3 regions of the Mesorhizobium sp. CO1-1-11 genome follow, and region 2 is predicted to be linked to each of the others. Evidence: predicted binding sites of a transcription regulator. Region 2 holds the regulator's gene; each other region holds the start of a gene.

Evidence for each region. The regulator PhoB, encoded in region 2, activates phosphate uptake and scavenging genes when phosphate is short. The targets are predictions, from matches to a motif close to TGTCATNNANCTGTCAT.
Region 1: LB554_RS13880 (PhoX family protein) is a predicted target of PhoB. The motif match lies at 1,726-1,742, and genes of this name have one in related genera.
Region 3: phnC (phosphonate ABC transporter ATP-binding protein) is a predicted target of PhoB. The motif match lies at 1,928-1,944, and genes of this name have one in related genera.

What each region holds. Positions count from the first base shown of each region.
Region 1 covers NZ_JAIUHE010000010.1:144,952-148,208, reverse strand. Annotated here, with positions in the region: gene LB554_RS13880 (PhoX family protein) at 1-1,676, opposite strand, end outside; gene LB554_RS13875 (hypothetical protein) at 1,940-2,473, shown strand; gene LB554_RS13870 (response regulator) at 2,592-3,248, opposite strand; gene LB554_RS13865 (sensor histidine kinase) at 3,245-3,257, opposite strand, start outside.
Region 2 covers NZ_JAIUHE010000020.1:6,056-9,312, forward strand. Annotated here, with positions in the region: gene LB554_RS22230 (ROK family protein) at 1-912, shown strand, start outside; gene phoB (phosphate regulon transcriptional regulator PhoB) at 915-1,604, opposite strand; gene phoU (phosphate signaling complex protein PhoU) at 1,624-2,331, opposite strand; gene pstB (phosphate ABC transporter ATP-binding protein PstB) at 2,357-3,160, opposite strand; gene pstA (phosphate ABC transporter permease PstA) at 3,157-3,257, opposite strand, start outside.
Region 3 covers NZ_JAIUHE010000025.1:79,933-83,189, reverse strand. Annotated here, with positions in the region: gene phnD (phosphonate ABC transporter substrate-binding protein) at 1-880, opposite strand, end outside; gene phnC (phosphonate ABC transporter ATP-binding protein) at 992-1,849, opposite strand; gene LB554_RS25395 (DUF1868 domain-containing protein) at 1,980-2,690, opposite strand; gene LB554_RS25390 (DapH/DapD/GlmU-related protein) at 2,777-3,257, opposite strand, start outside.

The sequences.
Region 1 (3,257 bases), on a different contig from region 2:
GCGACCCACAGGCGCCCGGCCGAATCGACCGCGCAATTGTCGGGCATGCCGAACCAGCCATGGGCCGTCGTCGCGGTGGAGAAGGTGGCGCCGACGGCGGCCACCGACGGGTCGCCGCATTTCAGCAGCACTTCCCACTTGCCCTTGGTGGCGGCGAAATCGCCCTCGTCCTCGACGATTTCGATGATGTGGCCGAAGGCGTTTTCGGCACGCGGGTTGGCGGCGTCGACCTGATCGGCCTTGCGCTTGGAATTGTTGGTCAGCATGACATAGACCTTGCCGTTGCTGGCATTGGGCTGGATGTCTTCGGGCCGGTCCATCTTGGTGGCGCCAAGGAGGTCGGCGGCGCGACGTGTCTCGATCAGCACGTCGGCCTGGCCGGCAAAACCGTTTTCCGCCGTCAGCGGCCCCTGGCCGAACACGATCGGCATCCATTCGACCGAGCCGTCCTCCGCGAATTTGGCGACATGCAGCGTGCCGTCGTCGAGCAGATCCTTGTTGGCCGCGCGGTCGCCGGCGTTGAACATGCCCTTGGTGACGAACTTGTAGACATAGTCGAAGCGCTCGTCGTCGCCGAGATAGAAGACCACTCGACCATCCTTGGCGACGATCGATTCGGCGCCCTCATGCTTGAAGCGGCCCATGGCGGTGCGCTTGCGCGGCACCGAGGCCGGGTCGTTGACATCGACCTCGACGATCCAGCCGAAGCGGTTGGGCTCGTTCGGCTCCTTGGCCAGGCTGAAGCGGTCATAGTGCGCGCCCCATTCATAGGCGCCTTCCGGAATGCCGAGGCGCTTGTAGTTGGCGGCCTCCTTGTGGCCCTCCGGCAGCTCGCCGGAGAAATAGCCATGGATGTTCTCCTCGGACATCACATAGGTGCCCCAGGGCGTGACCCCGCCGGCGCAATTGTTGATGGTGCCGAACACCTTGACGCCGGACGGGTCGGCATTGGTCTTGACGCGGTCATGGCCGGCAACCGGGCCCGACAGCGCCATCTCGGTGTTGGCGGTGATGCGGCGGTTGAGCTTGCCGTCGCGAATTACCCGCCATTTGCCGCCATCCTTGCGGATCTCGACGATGGTGCCGCCATGGGCGGCCATCTCGACATCGACCTGCTCTTTCGAGAGCGGCGCCACCTCGGCCGACTTCTTGCCGTCCTTCTCGACAATCTTGACGATGCCTGGGAACATCAGATGCGGGTTGGTGTATTCGTGGTTGACCACCAGCAAGCCATGTTCGGCCGAGCCATCGAGCGGGATGTAACCGACATAGTCGTTGTTGTAGCCGAACTGCCTGGCCTGGGCTTGCGCCGACTGCTTCGTCGGGTCGAATTCCGGCGAATCGGCAAACAGCGGATCGCCCCAGCGCAGCAAAACGTCGGCGTCGTAGCCCGGCGCGACGTGGTGCTTATCGTCGATACCGGCCTCCAGCTCGTCGAATTTGAACGCTGAGCCTTCCGCGGCGCGGGCATCGTCGGCGGCGATCATGGCCAGCGGGCTGACGGTGGCGGCGATCGCCGAAACGGCAAGCGAACCCTTGAGGAAGCCACGGCGCGAGAACCGCGCAGCGATGATCTCGCCCATGGTGCGGTTCTCGCTGGGATTGTTGGCCGGGCCTTCGTTTTCCTCGAGCAGGCTGGTGCGAAATCGGGCGTCGGGGGAGCGATGTTCGGTCATGGGAACCTCTGGTGGGTTTTGGCTGGAGCTTCCGGCTTACAGTCGGCTGATCACATTTTCGTGACATGGTATCTCCGCTGCCGCTCGCTCACGAGACCGATTTTTCACGCCTCGCCTGGGACTTTGGTCCAAGCTTGCGCCTGCAAAGGTCCTGGGGGACAAACGCAACGGTCGGAGGTCGCTTCCGGTCACCACGTCTTTCGGCGATGTTGTTGCACTGCAACGTTGGGGTGAGCGCGCCGGCTCAATCGACGGAGATCAGTATGCGTGGATCGATCACGGCCCGTTGTTGCCGTCTGGCTCTCAGATCGGCGGCCGTCCTGGCGCTGACCATCGCTCCCTATGGAATAGCCTTCCATGGCTTCGTGCCTGGAATCGATGCCGCGACCGCACATGCCGACAAGGGTGGCAACGGCGGTGGCGGTGGGAACGGCGGTGGCGGTGGGAACGGCGGTGGCGGTGGGAATGGCGGTGGCGGTAACAGCGGTGGCGGTGGCGGCAATAGCGGCAATGGAGGAAACAGCGGCAACGGCAATAGCGGCAACGGCAATAGCGGTAACAGCGGCGGCGGGAATAGCGGAAAGGGCAAGGGCCAGGGCAACCAGAGCACAAGCCATGTCAACGCCACGACCGGCGACACGGTCGACGTGGACGGCAGCAACATTACAGTTCAGCACCCTGACGGCTTGACGGAATCGATCGAGAACGGCCGTTTCAGCATGAAGGATAAGCTCGGCCGCACGATCGTCGATCGCCGCGCCACACCGGCCGACGCCAGCCGTCTCAAGGCTCTTTGAATTTCGGCCCTATGAATTTCGGCCTTGTGAAGCTGGTCAACAGGCAACGACCTGCTTCACACGTCACCTCCGCCGCCCCCCGGCGGAGGTGACCTCGTTTCGCGGCGTTCCGCGATGGCTACGAACGGTCGCGGTCGCGAAACTCGCGCATGATGAGGGCCGCTTCAGTACGGTTTCGCACGCTGAGTTTCGACAGCACCCCCGTCATGTGATGCTTGACGGTCTTCTCCTGCAGCTCCAGGCGCAAGGCGACTTCCTTGTTGCTCAGTCCCTCCGCCACCAGCCGCAGTATTTCGGTCTGCCGGCCGGTGAGTTGCCGCAGCCGGTCCGCCACGCCGTTGGCGGGCTGCAGGGACTGCACGTCGGAAAGCAGCCGGGCCGACAGCATCGGCGAAAGATAGCTTTCGCCGGCCGCCACGTTGCGCAGGATATCGGCAAGCGCGCGCGATCCGACGCCTTTGAGGACATAGCCGAGCACCCCGGCGTTCAGGGCCTTGGTCACATCGGCATTCGCCTCAGAAACGGTCAGCATGACGATCTTCTGGGCGGGATGGTCGGCAAGGATGCTGGCAACCGCGGCCAGGCCACCGCCCGGCATGGAAATGTCGATGAGCAAGATGTCGGGCTGCATGGTCGAGGCGATGCGCTCCGCGTCCTGCGCGGTCGCACCTTCGCCGACCATCTCGAAGCCGCCGATCTCCGACAGGCTGCGCGTCACGCCTTCGCGGAACAGCGGATGATCGTCGACAATGGCAATGCGGATGGCACCGATCATGCTTGCTCC
Region 2 (3,257 bases):
TCGGAGGAGCAGCGCCGGCTGGACACGCTGACCATGTCGCGCGAGGCGCTGATCGGCGAATGCGTGGCCATCGTCCGCCGCCGCCTCGAGGATCCCGACCTTGACGTCGCCAGCATCGCCCGCATCGCGCTGGCGATCCAGGGCATCACCGACACCGAGGCGCGCGCCATGCTGTGGTCGCCGATCACGCCACAGACGGACATTGCCTTCGCCGACATACTCGAAGCCGAATTCGGCATCCCCGCCACCATGGAGAACGACTGCAACATGATGGCGGTGGCGCTGCGCTGGCGCGACCCCGAGCGCTACCGCGACGACTTCATCGCCATCCTGCTCTCGCACGGCATCGGCATGGGCCTGGTGCTGAAGGGCGATCTGTTCACCGGCACCCATTCCTCCGGCGGCGAGTTCGGCCACATGATCCATCGCCCGGGCGGCGCGCTCTGCCGCTGCGGGCGGCGCGGCTGCGTCGAGGCCTATGCCGGCAACTATGCCATCTGGCGTAATGCAGGACAGATGGGTGAGGACGCCAAACCGGTCGACGTCAGCGACGCCGACATGCGCGCATTGGCGGCCACGGCGCGCGAAAGAGACGGACCGGAGCGCGAGGCCTATCGCAAGGCCGGCGAGGCTCTGGGCTATGGCCTTGGCAGCCTGTTCGCGCTGATAGACCCGGCGCCCGTTGCGATGGTCGGCGTCAGCGCCGCCGCCTTCGACCTGATCGAGCCGGCCCTGCGCGAGGCCATCGCCCAGACCGCCGGCGGCCAGCATTCGAAATCGATTTCCTTCGATACAGAGCCGAACGAATTGCCGCTGATCCGCGAGGGCTGCGCCATGCGCGCGCTCACCTTCGTCGACCAGGAGATCTTCGCGCCGGGCGTGCAGGTGAGATCCGGCAAGAACGTGGCCTGATCTCAATCCTCGCGGATTGCGTAGCCCGCGCCACGGATGGTGCGTATCACATCGGGCATGCGGCCATTGTTGACCGCCTTGCGCAGGCGGCCGACATGCACATCCACAGTGCGCTCGTCGATGTAGATCGTCTCGCCCCAGACATTATCGAGCAACTGGCTGCGCGAGAACACGCGGCCAGGATGGCGCATCATGAATTCGAGTAGCCGGAACTCGGTCGGTCCGAGCCGGATCTCGCTCTTCTTGCGATAGACCCGGTGCGATTCGCGGTCGAGCACGATGTCGCCGACCTTGAGCACGCTGGACAGCACTTCCGGTTTGGCGCGGCGCAGCAGCGCCTTGACCCGGGCCATGAATTCTGGCGTCGAGAACGGCTTGACCAGATAGTCGTCGGCGCCGGTCGAGAGGCCGCGCACGCGATCGCTCTCCTCGCCGCGCGCCGTCAGCATGATGATCGGCAATCGCTCCGTCTCGGGCCGCATGCGCAGGCGCCGACAGAGTTCGATGCCGGAAACCGCCGGCACCATCCAGTCGAGCACCAGCAGGTCGGGCACGTTTTCCTGGAGGCGGATCTCGGCTTCGTCGCCGCGTGTCACCACCTCGACCTGGTAACCCTCGGATTCCAGATTGTAGCGGAGGAGCACGCCCAGCGGCTCCTCGTCCTCCACCACCATGATGCGTGGCGCGATCATCGATCGATCATCCCTGCCATCAAGCCGCAGGCATCGACAGCGCCGTCTCGTCCTGCTTCGGACGGTTGGCGGGCAATTGCGTGCCGGTCAGCACATAATACGCATTCTCGGCGATGTTGGTCACATGGTCGCCGATGCGTTCGAGATTCTTGGCGCAGAACAAAAGATGCGTGCAAGCCGTGATGTTGCGGGGATCCTCCATCATGTAGGTCAGGAGTTCGCGGAACACCGAGGTGTATTTGACGTCGATGCGTTCGTCGTCATTCCTGAGCTTGGCGAGGGCGGCGGCATCGCCGGCCGCATATTCCTCGACCACGCCCTGCACCTGGATCAGCACCAGCTGCGCCATGGAGTCGATGGAATGCGACAGGTCGCGCGGCGTGGCGGTGAGGCCGACGGAGCCGACGCGCTTGGCGATGTTCTTGGCAAGGTCGCCGATGCGTTCGAGATCGCCCGCCATGCGGATCGAGCCGACGACATGACGCAGATCGTCGGCCATCGGTTGGCGCTTGGCGATCAGGGTGATGGCGCGATCATCGAGTTCGCGCTGGCGTGCGTCCATGATGGCGTCGTCGGAGACGACGCGCTGTGCCAGCGCATTGTCGGAATTCAGCAGCGCCTTGGTGGCGCCGCCGACCATCGTGCCGGCGAGATCGCCCATGTCGCTGATCAGCCTGCTGATCTGTCCGAGATCCTCGTCGAAGGCTGCGACTGTGTGTTCGGCCATGATCCTGGTCCTCGTATGCGTGAGATCAGCCGAAGCGGCCGGTGATATAGTCCTGCGTGCGCTTCTCGCGAGGCGACGTGAAGATCTTCTCGGTCTTGTCGAATTCGACCAGCTCGCCAAGATACATGAAAGCCGTCTGCTTCGAGACGCGCGCGGCCTGCTGCATGTTGTGGGTGACGATGACGATCGTGTAGTCGGCCTGCAACTCGTCGATCAATTCCTCGATCTTGGCGGTCGACAATGGGTCGAGCGCCGAGGCCGGCTCGTCGAGAAGGATGACCTCCGGCTTCACCGCCACGGTGCGGGCGATGCAAAGCCGCTGCTGCTGGCCGCCCGACAGGCTGAGGCCGCTGGCGTTGAGCTTGTCCTTGACTTCGTTCCACAGCGCGGCGCGTTTCAACGCCTGCTCGACACGGCCGTCCATCTCGGCCTTGCCGATCTTCTCGTAGAGGCGGACGCCGAAGGCGATGTTCTCATAGATCGACATCGGGAACGGCGTCGGCTTCTGGAACACCATGCCGATCTTGGTGCGCAACAGGTTGAGGTCCTGCGAGCGGTCGAGAACGTTCTGGCCGTCGAGCAGCACCTGACCCTCGGCGGTCTGCTTGGGGTAGAGCTCGTAGATGCGGTTGAAGACGCGCAGCAGCGTCGACTTTCCGCAACCCGACGGTCCGATGAAGGCCGTCACGCTGCGCTCGGGCAGCGACAAGGTGATGTCCTTCAGCGCCTTCGACTGGCCGTAGTAGAAATTGAGGTTCTTGACCTCGATCTTCGCCTTGGCGGCTGCCTCGGCGGCAATCGTCATGTCTGGAGACAACATCTGGCTCATTTGTCCTCTCTGCGTCCGGTCAGGCTGCGCGCAAAGATGCTGAGCGCGAGAACCGTCAATGTGATTATGAGTGCGCCGGTCCAGGCCAGTTGCTGCC
Region 3 (3,257 bases), on a different contig from region 2:
CCACGATGACGCTGTAGAAGTCCGGCTTCACCGGAACGTAGCCGGTGAAATCGCCGCCTTCGACGCCTTCGAAGCAAGCCTTGTCCTTCTTGGGCAGGTCGGTGAAGAAGGCGGCCAGCTTGGCGGTCATGTCGTCGCCGATCGCGGTGCGAACGACCAGCGGGCCATTCGGGATCAGGCCCGAGCGCCAGACTTCGACGAAGTCGTTGGGGTCGACGGCGCCCTTGGCGACTTCCTTGTGGAAGGTGCCGGAGGTGTAGCCGTTCTTGAAGTCGCCGATGCCCGAGGAATCGTCGACCGCGACATCTACCTTACCGTCACGCACGGCCAGAACGTTGTTTTCGTGGCCGCCATTGAACTGGGTCGACGCGAAGTAGGTCTCGTTCGAGGCGCCGGTGGTCTTCGGAATCTGGGTCAGCGGGATCAGATAGCCGGAGGTCGAATCCGGATCGGCATAGCCGAGCTTCTTGCCCTTGGCCGACTTGATGTCGGTGATCCCCGACGTCTTCAGCGCCAGCCCGATCGAATAGTAGCCGGTGGAGCCGTCGGTCTGCTTGGTGGTGAGGATCGGGGTAACCGCCTTCGGATCCTTGAGATAGACGCTGGCGTAGCCGGAAGCGCCGAGTTCGGCGAAGTCGAGCGTGCCGCCGAGCAGGCCCTGGATGACGCCGTCATAGTCAGCGGCGGGGAACAGCGAAACCTTCTCGAAGCCAAACTCTGCCTTCAGGTGATCGGCCAGGCACTGGTAGTTGCGCAGCCGGTCGGTTTCGTTTTCACCGCCGAGAATGCCGACGCGAAATTCCTTCATGTCGGCGGCATGGGCCATGCTGGTGGCCATGGCGAGCACCGAAACGGCACCGAAAACCATCTTCCTGAACATTGATATCTCTCCTGTAAGTTCCGGCCCCGCGCCGGCAGCGTTCTTGATCTTGACAAGTGCCCTTGACGCGGACGGACGATCCAGGCTGCTCGCTATTGGCCCTTACTGGGCTCAGTATCCCGGGAATGCGGGCTCGAGCGGTCCGGCGGATGCGGCGATCTTCTGCTTGAAGGCAACACTGGTGGAGGTGATGACCTCCGATATCTCGCCGCCATTGCTGTCGGCGCCGTAGACAAGACGCACGGCTTGGCGGTCAAGCTCTTCGGGCGGCCCGTCGAAGACGACCTTGCCGGCGGCCATGCCGATGATGCGGTTGCAATAGGTGCGGGCGGTATCGAGCGTATGCAGATTGGTGACAACGGTGATGCCTTCGCGCAGATTGATGTCCTGCAGAGAATCCATCACCACCTTGGCGTTGAGCGGGTCGAGCGAGGCGATCGGCTCGTCGGCGAGGATCACCCTGGGCTGCTGCATCATGGCGCGGGCGATGGCGACGCGCTGCTGCTGGCCGCCCGACAGCGTGCCGGCGGGCTGAAGTGCGGTGCGGGCGATGTCGAGCCGCTCGAGCGCGGCGACCGCCTCGGCGCACTCGGCGCGCGAAAACATCCCGAGAAGATTGGACAGGGTCGAACGGTGGTTCAGTTTGCCGAGCAGCACGTTGGTCAGCACGTCGAGGCGCGGCACCAGGTTGAACTGCTGGAAGATCATGGCGCAGTCGCGCTGCCAGCGCCGCAGCGGCGAGCCGCGCAGCCTGGAAACCTCGGCGCCGTCAAAAAAAATCGACCCCTGGCTGGGGTCGACAAGACGGTTGATCATGCGAAGAAGAGTGGATTTGCCGGCACCCGAACGACCGATGACACCGACCATCTGCCCTTGCGGGATCGAGATGCTGACGTCGCTGACGGCGGTGTTCTTGCCAAATCGTCGGCTGACGCCGCGGATTTCGAGCGTGGCAGAGTTTGCTGACATGGGCTGGTTCCAGTCCGGTCCATATTGATCGTCAGGCATTCGCCTAACGCAACCACATGAACCTGCCGTGTCGCGATGATGTCAGTTTTGTTACGCTCCACAGGCGCGGCGACTGGCGCCTTGCGGGCGATCAGCCGAGCACCAGCAATTCCTCGAAATGCTTCATGTCGCGGAATGCGCAGAAGGCGGGAGCCTTGATCTCGATCACCGGCGCCTGGCGCGCGAAAAGTGCCAGGCAATCGTCAAACAGCGCCTGCCACGCGGCGGCCCTATCATCATCAAAGCGCTGGATCTGATAGGCGAAGGTGATGTGGAAGACGTAGGTGTCGTGATCGGGATGCCGGTAGCCGAACGGCACCGCGAGCGCATCGCGCCATGCACGCATGATGCGCCCATCCTCGTCGGTCGCGCCGGCAACGGTGAGGCCGGTCGGCAGGACCTCGGCCACCTTGATGTTGAAAGGGCCGAAGCCCTGGAACCCCTTCAGGCGCTCCAGATAGAGGCGGGTCATGGCGTCGATGCTGGTGTCGAGCGGCACGTCCCGCGGCCAGAAGGGCAGGCGACGGCGATATTCGATTATGCCCTGGAAAAGGGTCATGTGCAGGCTGGAAACGGGCGTGAAGGCGAGGCGGTCGGCATCAGGCATTGCCAGCATCTTCTCGCGGACGGCCAACACCACCGCTTCCGAAGGCGAGCCGCAGACCAGATGGCTGACGACGGTGTTGCCCGGCTCGAGGAGGAAGTTGCCTGACGAGTCGTAGCGCGTGCCGAGATGCGCCGGCAACGCCGGATTGGATCCGGCAAAGAATCCGGCGAGGGAGGGTCTGACAGTGTCGAGCATGGCGATCTCCTTGGAGGAGATCGCGTCCTGTCCGAGTCCTGTGTCAAGGATATGAACAAGCCGGCGATATGACGATGATGCGAGGGCTATGCCTCTTTGCCCGATGCACGTTCTTCGTGTTTCTCCAAAAACGCTTCGGCCGTCAGCTCCCGAAAATCATCGAGCGCGGCGCGCAGCCTCGCGTGATCCCAATCCCACCAGGCAAGCGCCTGGTAGCGCTCGGCGGTGCGGCGGTCGAAGCGCTCGCGGATCGGTTTTGCCGGTACGCCGGCGACGATCGTGTAGGGCGCGACGTCCTTCGAGACGACCGCGCCGGCGCCAACGGCGGCGCCGTCGCCGACGGTGACGCCGGGCAGGACGGTCGAGCCGTGGCCGAGCCAGGTGTCGTGGCCGATGATGACGCGCTTGGCGCGGCGCTCGGCGAAGAATTCGCTCTCATGCTCGGCGTCGTCCCAATAGTCGGAGGCGCGGTAGGTGAAGTGGTGCAGCGTCGGCCGCCAGGTCGGGTGGTTGGTGGCGTTGAGGCGCACGCTGGCGGCGATGTTGGCAAATTTGCCGATCGTCGCG